3 regions of the Streptomyces sp. NPDC102514 genome follow, and region 3 is predicted to be linked to each of the others. Evidence: riboswitches for the same ligand, from Rfam matches in the RefSeq annotation. Region 3 holds a riboswitch; each other region holds the start of a gene.

Region 1 (3,268 bases), on a different contig from region 3:
CCGACCTTGCGAAGCGAAGCAGCTTCCCCAACTGTACCGCGCTCAACCATACAGAATTGCCCCCTCCGCTTCAGTCGCGGAGAGGGCAATTCGATGAACTCTGCGTGTTCGACATTACCAAGGGTAATGATCAGCGGCGCCGAGCGGGCCCCGGACGGGACGCCGTGCGGGGCGCTCAGCCTCCGGCGACCGCCGGGATGATCGAGACCCCGACGCCGTCCGGCGTGGCCGTCTCAAGACCCTGCTCGAAGCGGACGTCGTCGTCGTTCACGTACACGTTGACGAACCGCCGCAGCTTGCCCTGGTCGTCCAGGACACGGGCCGCGATACCGGTGTGGTTCTTCTCCAGATCGGCGATGACCTCGGCGAGGGTCGCCCCTTCGGCGGCCACTTCGGCCTGGCCACCCGTGTAGGTACGCAGAATGGTGGGGATACGGACGTTGACGCTCACGGGACCTCCATCAGGTAGGGCTGTGGTACTGCGCCCCTTCTTCGGGGGCGCGGGGAACTGCGACAGCGATCAGGAACCGAGCCCGGCCTCATGGAAGGAGTCGAGGTTCGGACGGATGGTCGCGGTCAGCCCCGTGTCGGAGGCGACGGCGTCCAGCGTCTTCAGACCGTCCCCCGTGTTGAGGACGACAGTCGTCAGCGTCGGATCGAGCAGACCTGCTTCGATCAGCTTCTTCGCCACCCCCACCGTCACCCCGCCGGCGGTCTCCGCGAAGATCCCCTCGGTCCGCGCCAGCAGCTTGATCGCGTCGACGACCTGGCCGTCGTTCACGTCCTCCACGGCCCCGCCCGTCCGGCGGGCGATGTCGAGCACGTACGGCCCGTCCGCCGGGTTGCCGATCGCCAGCGACTTCGCGATCGTGTTCGGCTTCTGCGGCCGTACGACGTCGTGCCCGGCCTTGTAGGCGACGGACACCGGCGAACAGCCCTCGGCCTGGGCACCGAAGATCTTGTACGGCCTGTCCTCGACGAGACCGAGCTGGATCAGCTCCTTCAGCCCCTTGTCGATCTTCGTCAGCTGCGAGCCGGAGGCGATCGGCACGACCAGCTGGTCCGGCAGCCGCCAGCCGAGCTGCTCACAGATCTCGTACGCCAGGGTCTTGGAGCCCTCCGCGTAGTACGGCCGCAGGTTGACGTTGACGAAGCCCCAGCCCTCGCCGGCCGGGTCGCCGATCAGCTCGGAGCAGAAGCGGTTCACGTCGTCGTAGTTGCCCTCGATGCCGACGAGCTCGCCGCCGTAGACCGCGGCCATGACGACCTTGCCCTGCTCCAGGTCGTGCGGGATGAACACGCAGGAACGGAAGCCGGCCCGCGCGGCGGCGGCGCCCACCGCGCCCGCGAGGTTGCCGGTGGAGGAGCATGAGAGCGTGGTGAAGCCGAACGCGCGCGCGGCCTCCAGCGCCTGGGCGACGACACGGTCCTTGAAGGAGTGCGTCGGGTTGCCGGAGTCGTCCTTGACGAAGAGCTTGCCGGCGTCGACGCCCAGCTCGCGCGCCAGGTTGTCGGCCTGGACGAGCTTGGTCCAGCCGGGGTTGATGTTCGGCTTGTCCGCCACGTCCGCGGGGACGGGCAGCAGCGGCGCGTACCGCCAGATGTTCGCCGGACCGGCTTCGATCCGCTTGCGGAGTTCCTCGGTGTCGTAACCGGAGAAGTCGTACGCGATCTCCAGCGGGCCGAAACACTCCTCGCAGGCGAAAACCGGACCGAGCGGTACGCGGTGGCCGCATTCGCGGCAGGAGAGCGCGGCGGCCGGACCGAGATCGACGGCGTTCGCGGAGTCCGCGGAGGGGGTGGAGTTCGTGGTGCTTGCAACTGTCTGCGCAGCCATGGAGGCGAGGCCCTTTCCTCATCTTCCTCACGACGCACTTCGCCATGAGACGGATTTGGCACCTTCCCGAGCCGGGAGCCTCGCTGCACTGATCAACAATGATCAGGACGAGACCGGCTGGAGGGTTGCCGGGGCTTCAACGGGCCGTATCCCTCTGCCCCTCTGGATGAGCGGTATTTAGTTGTCTACGCAACGACCCCCGACATGCGATGGTCATCAGCGTTGTTCAAGACTGTAACCGACGGCATGGATGGTGGAGAAAGCCGTCCGAACCGCGAGATGACCGTCACACCGGTCCACATCGCGGCGGGACGCACGCATCCCGATGAACGCAAGGGAGAGCCGCACGTGCTGGAAGACGTCGAGCGCTGGCTGAGCACGCGCTCCTGGTCCGTCGAGGACCGCCCGCTCAAGAAGCTGATCGCCGCGAAGCGGTCCACGGGCTCCACGGTCAGTGTCGTACTGCCCGCTCTCAACGAGGAGGAGACCGTCGGCGAGATCGTCGCCGTGATCCGCCGCGAGTTGATGCCCGCGAGAGTGCCGCTCGTCGACGAGATCGTGGTGATCGACTCGGGTTCGACGGACCGCACCTCCGAGGTCGCCGCCGCCGCGGGCGCCCGCGTGGTGCACCGGGACGAGATCCTGCCCCGCATCCCGGCCGTGCCCGGCAAGGGCGAGGTGCTGTGGCGCTCGCTGCTCGTCACCCGCGGGGACATCGTGGCCTTCGTCGACGCGGACCTGAAGGAGTTCTCGGCGGACTTCGTCTCCGGGATCGTCGGTCCGCTGCTCACGGATCCGGGGGTCGACCTCGTCAAGGCGATGTACGACCGCCCGCTGGGCTCCGCCGCGGGTCAGGGGGGCCGGGTCACCGAACTCATGGCCCGGCCGCTGCTCAACATGCACTGGCCGCAGCTGGCCGGCTTCGTGCAGCCGCTGGGCGGGGAGTACGCGGCCCGCCGCTCGCTCCTCGAACGGCTCCCGTTCCCCGTGGGCTACGGCGTGGAACTGGGCATGCTGGTCGACTCGCTGCACCTGGTCGGCCTGGACGCCCTCGCGCAGGTCGACGTGGGTGTGCGCAAGCACCGGCATCAGGACGGGCAGGCGCTCGGGCGGATGTCCGCGGCGATCTACCGGACCGCTCAGCTGCGGCTTGCCCGCGGGCACATGATCCGGCCGTCGTTGACGCAGTTCGTACGGGGAGAAAGTGGCTTCGAGCCGCGGACGTACTCGGTGGACATGGAGGAACGTCCTCCGATGGCCGACATCCGGGAGTACGTGTCGCGCCGCGCGGCTTAGCGGTACCGACCACTCCGCGGAGAGCACCGTCTTCGTCCGCGGGCCCGGTGGGGGCTGGTCGCGCAGTTCCCCGCGCCACCATCAGGGGCGCGGGGAACGGCGCAGTCTTGTCGCTTTTAGGGGCGCGGGGAACTG
Region 2 (3,268 bases), on a different contig from region 3:
AGCAGACCTATGTGGCTCGTCAGCGGGGCCACCCGGGCGGCGATGAGGACGGCGTCGAGCCGGCCGCGGACCTGGTCGGTGCGGCCGTCGGGCTCGGTGAAGTGCGAGGACTGGAGACCGAGGGCGTCCTCGATGGTCACGAAGTCGAGCAGACCGCGTTCGGCCTCGGTGACGAGGTCCGTCCAGTACCCGGCGGTGAGCAGGTCCCGGGGGCGGGCCACCGGTTCGCGCCACGCGGCGGGATGCCAGCCGGCTCCGTCGAGCGCGACGGCGAGATGCAGGGCGGAGGAAGAGGGCAGGGCTGAAGAAGGTACTGACGACACGACGGGGGTGCCTTCCTGATCGACCGTGGAGGAAGCCGGCCCTCACTGCGCGGAGGGCGGGGCCGCGGAGGTACGGGTCAGGGACGACAGAGTGCGCCGGCGACGCGCAACAGGTCGATGTGCTGCCGCGAGTACAGGCGGACGCGGCGGCGCGGGGTGAGCTTGGGGACACGGAGGCGGGGCGTTGGGCGTGGTCGTCTCACGTGCGTCACCTCCGTCCTGCGGCTCGTCTCCTCGTCGACGCTGACAACAGTACGGCTGTTCCTTTTCTTCCGGCAGTACGAATTTGATCTCGGCGGTTCGTTGTCGTGTGCGGGTCGGTGGGGGCTGAGCGCGCAGTTCCCCGCGCCCCTAGGGGGCGAGGGCGAAGCCCCGCCTTCAGGGGCGCGGGGAACTGCGCGGCCAACCCCCACCGACCCGCACGGGCCACTGCCCACCTATTGAGACGTCGTCTCGGCATCTTGACGACACTCACGCAGCGCACCGACACTTGCGGGGACGGTCACGATTGTCAGCGCCCGTCGGACAGGGTCCCCCGTCCGTGCGGTCATCGGCCCCGGCCCGCTGACAGGCAACCCTTCCACCGCGACGGGGTGCCCCGGGTGACGACCGGGTTCCGCCGGTGCGGCGGGACAAGCGTGGTCTCGCCTCGTGCGAGCCCCGACCGGGACGGGTGGGAATTGCCCAGGAACGGCTTGACGAGGCGACTGCACATCGATCTGTTGCGCGTCTCCAGCGCTTACTAGTCCGCCGCCGGTCCACCCGGTCCTTCCGGTCCGCTCGATCCGGACCCGTCGGACCCGTCGGACCCGTGGAGCCTGCCGGACGTGCACGACACAGCGCAGTCACTCCGTTTCGCCACTGGTGCCCACAAGGCGGCCAGGGCTTCCGCGATTCCCTCTGGAGAGCCATGCCCGAGACAGTTTCCCGCGGTTCGAGCACAGGTACCTTCGCCACGGCCGCGCGTACGGCCGGCACCGGCGCACCCGCCTGCGGCACGGTCGCACCGAGCGCGACCGCACGTCCGCACCGCTTCCGCGGCCGCATAGGTGTCGGCCTCGCCGGCGGCTTCTACCCGGCGCCGCACCGCTATCAGCTGTATCTGTCCGAAGGCTGTCAGCGTTCGCTGCGCGTCTCGATCACCCTCGCCCTGCTGGGACTTGAGCACTCGACGGCCACCACCGTGCTGACCTGCCCCGCCGAGACGCCGGACGCCTTCGCCTCGCTGCGCCGGGCCTACGAGGCGACCTGGCACCACTACGACGGTCCGCTGACCGCGCCCGCGCTGTGCGACCGGTGGAGCGGACGCGTCGTCAGCAACCACACGCCCGACATCCTGCGCGACCTCGCCGACCTCGCCGACCTCCGGGACGACGAAGGGCCCGGCCTGCCCGCGCTGCGTCCGCCGGCCCTCGCCGCGGAGATCGACGCCCTGCGGGAACTCCTCACCCGGGACGTCACACCGGCCTCCCCGCCCCACGCGCGGGCGGCGACACTGACCCTGCTCGATCATCAACTGGCCGCCATCCCATATGTGTTGGGGGAGGCGATCACGGCCGCGGACGTGGATCTCTGGGTGGCACTCACTCATCTCGACACGGCCGGCGGCGCCCTGTCCGCGTACCTCCACCTGGACGGGTACGTCCGGCGGCTCGGCCGGCACCCGGCCTTCCTCGGCGGCGGACGCACGGGCCGTTAAACGGCCGCCCGGCCGCCCGGCCGCCGTTGCGAACAGGGTGTTTCCGTTCTGCGAACAGCGGGCCCGGGCCGACGACACACCTCCCCCGCCGGTGTGAGCATGTCCGCATGATCAAGGGAGAAGTCAGGGAAGAAGCCGGCAAAGAGGCCGGGGTGGGGACCCGGGCCGCCCGGCGGGGGCCGGCGGTCCGCTGGGTGTCCGAGGAGTGGGACGCCCCGGCCCCGGCCCGGCTGCGGGAGCAGATGTCCGCCGAACTGGCCCCGCGCTACGCACCGGTCGAGCACCGGCGCGTACGTGCGCCGCAGCCCGCGGCCGAGGAGATCGTCGTCACCTGGGTCGCCTACTCCGACGGTGTGCCGGTGGCCACCGCCTCGCTGCGCAGGCTGCCCGACCGGCACGAGGTGAAGCGGGTGTTCGTGCACGCCGACTACCGCGGCCGGGGGCTGGCGCGAGCGGCCCTCGCGGCGGTGGAGTCGACCGCGCTGACCCTCGGCGTCGACCGGCTGTGGCTGCAGACGGGCGCGCTCCAGCCGGAGGCGCGGGCGCTCTACGCGCGGGAGGGCTGGCAGGAGGTGCGGCCGTACGCCCCGTACGACCGCAATCCGTTCAGTGTCTGCTTCACCAAGGCGCTCACGGAGCCGGCGGAGACGCCACCGTCACGCTGAGCCCTGGTTCAGGCGGGGCGGATCACGCTGTGGATCGCCGCCTCGCCGGCCCAGTAGATCGACTCCTCGCGGATGGCGACGCCCGGGCTCGGTGCGTGGATCATCATGCCGTTGCCCGTGGCGATGCCGACGTGACCGACCTGGCCGCTGAAGAGCACGAGGTCACCGGGCCGGATGTCCGACACGGGGACCATCGTGCCGGCGGTCGCCTGGTCCTGGGCGGAACGCGGGAGCGCGACTCCGGCGACCTTCCAGGCGGCCTGCGTGAGACTGGAGCAGTCGTACGAGCCCGGTCCCATCGAGCCCCATACGCACGGCTTGCCGATCTGGGCGCGTGCGAAGTCGACGGCCCTGGCGCCCTGTCCGCCGTACCCGGGGTCGGGTGCGGCATAGACGGGCGTGCCGTAGGGGGGCGTTGTGTAGGCGGACGCAGGAGCCGGGGCGGGAGCGGGGGCGGGAGCAGGAGCGGGCATGCCGTATCCGGGGTTGGCCGCGGCCTGCATGTCGAGGGCGACTCCCGTGGCGATGGGTGTGCTCGCGTCGACGTACATGCTCGTGTCGCTCCGCCGGCCACCGGCGTA
Region 3 (3,268 bases):
CAGAAGCTCCGCGCCAAGCTCAGCAACTCCTACTACGGCGAGGACGGCCAGATCCCCAAGCCGACCGCCGAGGAGTACAAGGAGATCACGAGCGGCCACGGCCACCACTGATCACCACCTGTTCGCCACGGCAGGAGCCCCGTCCATTGCATGGACGGGGCTCTTTGCCGTCCCGGGGGCTGGATAGGGTGGACCCACATCCACGAACACGAACCCAGGAGCGGCAGATGAGTGCTGTGACCCCCGCTGGAGGCGACTTCGCGGCGGGCCGTTCCTGGCCCGCCCTCCTGAACGGCCTCCTGGACGGGCGCGACCTGAGCGCCGACGACACGGCCTGGGCGATGGACCTGATCATGCGGGGCGAGGCGACCGACGCGCAGATCGCCGGGTTCGCGGTGGCCCTGCGGGCCAAGGGCGAGACCGTCGACGAGATCTCCGGCATGGTGCGCACGATGTACGCGCACGCCAATGTGATCGACGTGCCCGGCGACACCGTCGACATCGTCGGCACCGGCGGGGACGGGGCGAAGACCGTCAACATCTCGACGATGTCGGCCGTCGTCATCGCGGGTACGGGTGCCAAGGTCGTCAAGCACGGCAACCGCGCCGCGTCCTCCGCGTCCGGGGCCTCGGACGTCCTCGAAAAACTCGGCGTCAACCTGGAGCTGACTCCGCGGCGGGTGGCCGAGGTGGCCGAGGAGGCCGGGATCACCTTCTGCTTCGCGGTCAAGTTCCATCCGGCGCTGCGGCACGTCGCCGCGGCGCGTGGGCAGCTGGGGATCCGGACGACCTTCAACTTCCTCGGTCCGCTGACCAATCCCGCCCGGGTGAAGGCACAGGCCGTCGGGGTCGCGCACGCGCCCATGGCGCCCATCGTGGCCGGCGTCCTCGCCGAGCGCGGCAACTCCTCGCTCGTCTTCCGCGGCGACGACGGGCTCGACGAGCTGACCACCACGGCGACGTCCCGGGTCTGGATCGTCCGGGACGGCAAGGTGCGCGAGGAGGCGTTCGACCCGCGGGACGTGGGGATCGAGCTGGTGCCCGTGGAGGCGTTGCGGGGGGCTGACGCGTCGTACAACGCGGATGTCGCCCGGCGGCTGCTGGGGGGTGAGCGGGGGCCCGTGCGGGACGCCGTGCTGCTCAACTCGGCGGCGGCGCTGGTGGCGCTTGCGCCTGGCCCGGGATCGCTCGCCGAGCAGATCCGGGCGGGGATGGCCGTGGCGGCCGATGCCATCGATTCGGGGGCGGCTCTGCGGACGCTGGAGCGGTGGGTGGCCGCGACGCGCGCGTAGCCGCTCGCGTGTGCGGTGCCGGTGGGCGCGTTGTCGTCTGCGGCCCCGGTGGGGGCTGGTCGCGCAGTTCCCCGCGCCCCTGAAAAGCGGGCTGCGCCCGGCTTTTCCCCACGGCCCCATGCCCCCCTTGCTCTGGTGGGGGCGGGCCCTGACGATTGCGCAGTTCCCCGCGCCCCTAGGTACCTAGGGGCGCGGGGAACTGCGCAGCGGGGGGTCGGGGGCGGAGCCCCCAGGGGGTGACCGGTGCTCGGGGCGTCCCGGTATGCGGACAGTGGGGGTGCGGTGGGGTGATCGTGTGGCAAGATGCTGGCAGGTCATGAGTGACAGTCAACAGGCCCCGGCCGACTGTCCGGCAACCCTCCGTCCGTGGCGGGGTGCCCCGGGTGAAGACCAGGTCGTAGGCAGTGAGGTCTACGGCAAGCGCGGACCCCTCGCCGCCCGTCAGGGCGGATGCACCAGGGGTCCTGGTCGTTCGAGGGAGCCTTTCATGAGCAAGCGAATGCGATAGGGCGCCGAGCCCCACTTCCGCGTACCCCTTTCACCTTTCCCGTGCTGAGCCCTGTCCGCTCGCACGGTGATTTCGCCTGCCTCTCACAGGAGCTCGCCATGTCTGTCTCCACCGCTGCCGCCGGCCGGACCGCCCACTGTGACACCGACACCGCGGGGTCCCTGCCCGTGCTGGGCCGGGACGTCACCGTTCCGCTCGTGACCGGTGGCGAGGTCACCTACGCCGCTCTCGACTACGCCGCCAGCGCCCCCGCCCTCCAGCGGGTCTGGGACGACGTGGCCGCGTACGCCCCGTACTACGGCAGCGTGCACCGCGGGGCCGGCTATCTGTCGCAGCTCTCCACGGACCTGTTCGAGAACGCCCGCAGGACCGTGGGCGAGTTCCTCGACTGCCGTGAGGACGACGAGGTCGTCTTCACCCGGTCCACCACCGACTCGCTCAACCTCCTCGCCGCCGCCCTGCCCGCCGACTGCCAGGTCTTCGTCTTCGAGACCGAGCACCACGCCTCGCTGCTGCCGTGGCAGGACGTCCGCGTCACCTACCTCAACGCCCCGCGCACCCCGGGCGAGGCCGTCGCGACGCTGGAGCGGGCCCTCGCCGGGCGCGACCCGTACGGTCCGGCGCTCGTGTGCGTCACGGGTGCCTCGAACGTCACCGGCGAGCTGTGGCCCGTACGGGAACTGGCCGCCGCCGCCCACGCCCACGGCGCCCGGATCGTGCTCGACGCGGCCCAGCTCGCGCCCCACCACCCCGTCTCCGTCCAGGAGTTGGACGTGGACTGGGTCGCCTTCTCCGGGCACAAGCTGTACGCGCCGTTCGGCTCGGGTGTGCTCGCGGGACGCTTCGACTGGCTGCGCGAGGCCGACCCGTACCTGGCCGGCGGGGGTGCCTCGAAGAAGGTGTCACGGCGTACGGACGGCGGCGTGGACGTCGAGTGGCACGAGAGTGCCGCGCGGCACGAGGCCGGGTCGCCCAACGTCATCGGCGCCTACTCCATCGCCTCCGCCTGCAAGGCCCTCACCGAGGCGGGCTTCGACACGCTCGTCGCCCGGGAGCAGCAGCTCGTCGCCCGGGTCCGGCAGGGCCTCGCCGAGGTGCCCGAGGTCCGGGTGCTCTCGCTCTTCGGTGACGACGCGCCGCGCGTCGGCGTCATCTCGTTCGTCGTGGAGGGCTGGAACAGCTCGCACTTCGCCGCCGCGCTCTCCGCCGAGTACGGCATCGGTGTCCGCGACGGCCTCTTCTGCGCCCACCCGCTGGTCCGTACGCTCCTCGGCAGCGACCCGCAGTCCCAGGGCGAGTGCGGTGCTCCCGAGGCCGCCCCGGGCGAGAAGTCCCTGAACGCCATCCGCGTCAGCTTCGGTGTCGGCACCCCCGACGAGCACGTGGAGCGTTTCGTGGGAGCGGTCAAGGAGCTCGTCGCGAACGGCGCCAGCTGGACCTACCGCACGGAGAACGGCCGCTGCGTGCC

Evidence for each region. A riboswitch is a leader RNA that binds a small molecule or an ion and turns the genes downstream of it on or off. The one in region 3 is predicted to bind S-adenosylmethionine.
Region 1: it holds a riboswitch for S-adenosylmethionine, as region 3 does, so the genes downstream of both, thrC (threonine synthase) here and ACZ60E_RS44940 (aminotransferase class V-fold PLP-dependent enzyme) in region 3, are expected to answer to the same signal.
Region 2: it holds a riboswitch for S-adenosylmethionine, as region 3 does, so the genes downstream of both, ACZ60E_RS05470 (glutathione S-transferase family protein) here and ACZ60E_RS44940 (aminotransferase class V-fold PLP-dependent enzyme) in region 3, are expected to answer to the same signal.

The regions. Positions count from the first base shown of each region.
Region 1 covers NZ_JBVJLW010000018.1:119,681-122,948, forward strand. Annotated here, with positions in the region: gene ACZ60E_RS36440 (MoaD/ThiS family protein) at 176-451, opposite strand; gene thrC (threonine synthase) at 521-1,837, opposite strand; SAM riboswitch class I at 1,853-2,010, opposite strand; gene ACZ60E_RS36450 (glucosyl-3-phosphoglycerate synthase) at 2,186-3,133, shown strand.
Region 2 covers NZ_JBVJLW010000002.1:41,723-44,990, forward strand. Annotated here, with positions in the region: gene ACZ60E_RS05460 (LLM class flavin-dependent oxidoreductase) at 1-323, opposite strand, end outside; gene ACZ60E_RS05465 (putative leader peptide) at 401-760, opposite strand; SAM riboswitch class IV at 824-968, shown strand; gene ACZ60E_RS05470 (glutathione S-transferase family protein) at 1,234-2,022, shown strand; gene ACZ60E_RS05475 (GNAT family N-acetyltransferase) at 2,130-2,687, shown strand; gene ACZ60E_RS05480 (C40 family peptidase) at 2,696-3,268, opposite strand, start outside.
Region 3 covers NZ_JBVJLW010000040.1:29,707-32,974, reverse strand. Annotated here, with positions in the region: gene qcrB (cytochrome bc1 complex cytochrome b subunit) at 1-111, shown strand, start outside; gene trpD (anthranilate phosphoribosyltransferase) at 228-1,292, shown strand; SAM riboswitch class IV at 1,605-1,721, shown strand; gene ACZ60E_RS44940 (aminotransferase class V-fold PLP-dependent enzyme) at 1,899-3,268, shown strand, end outside.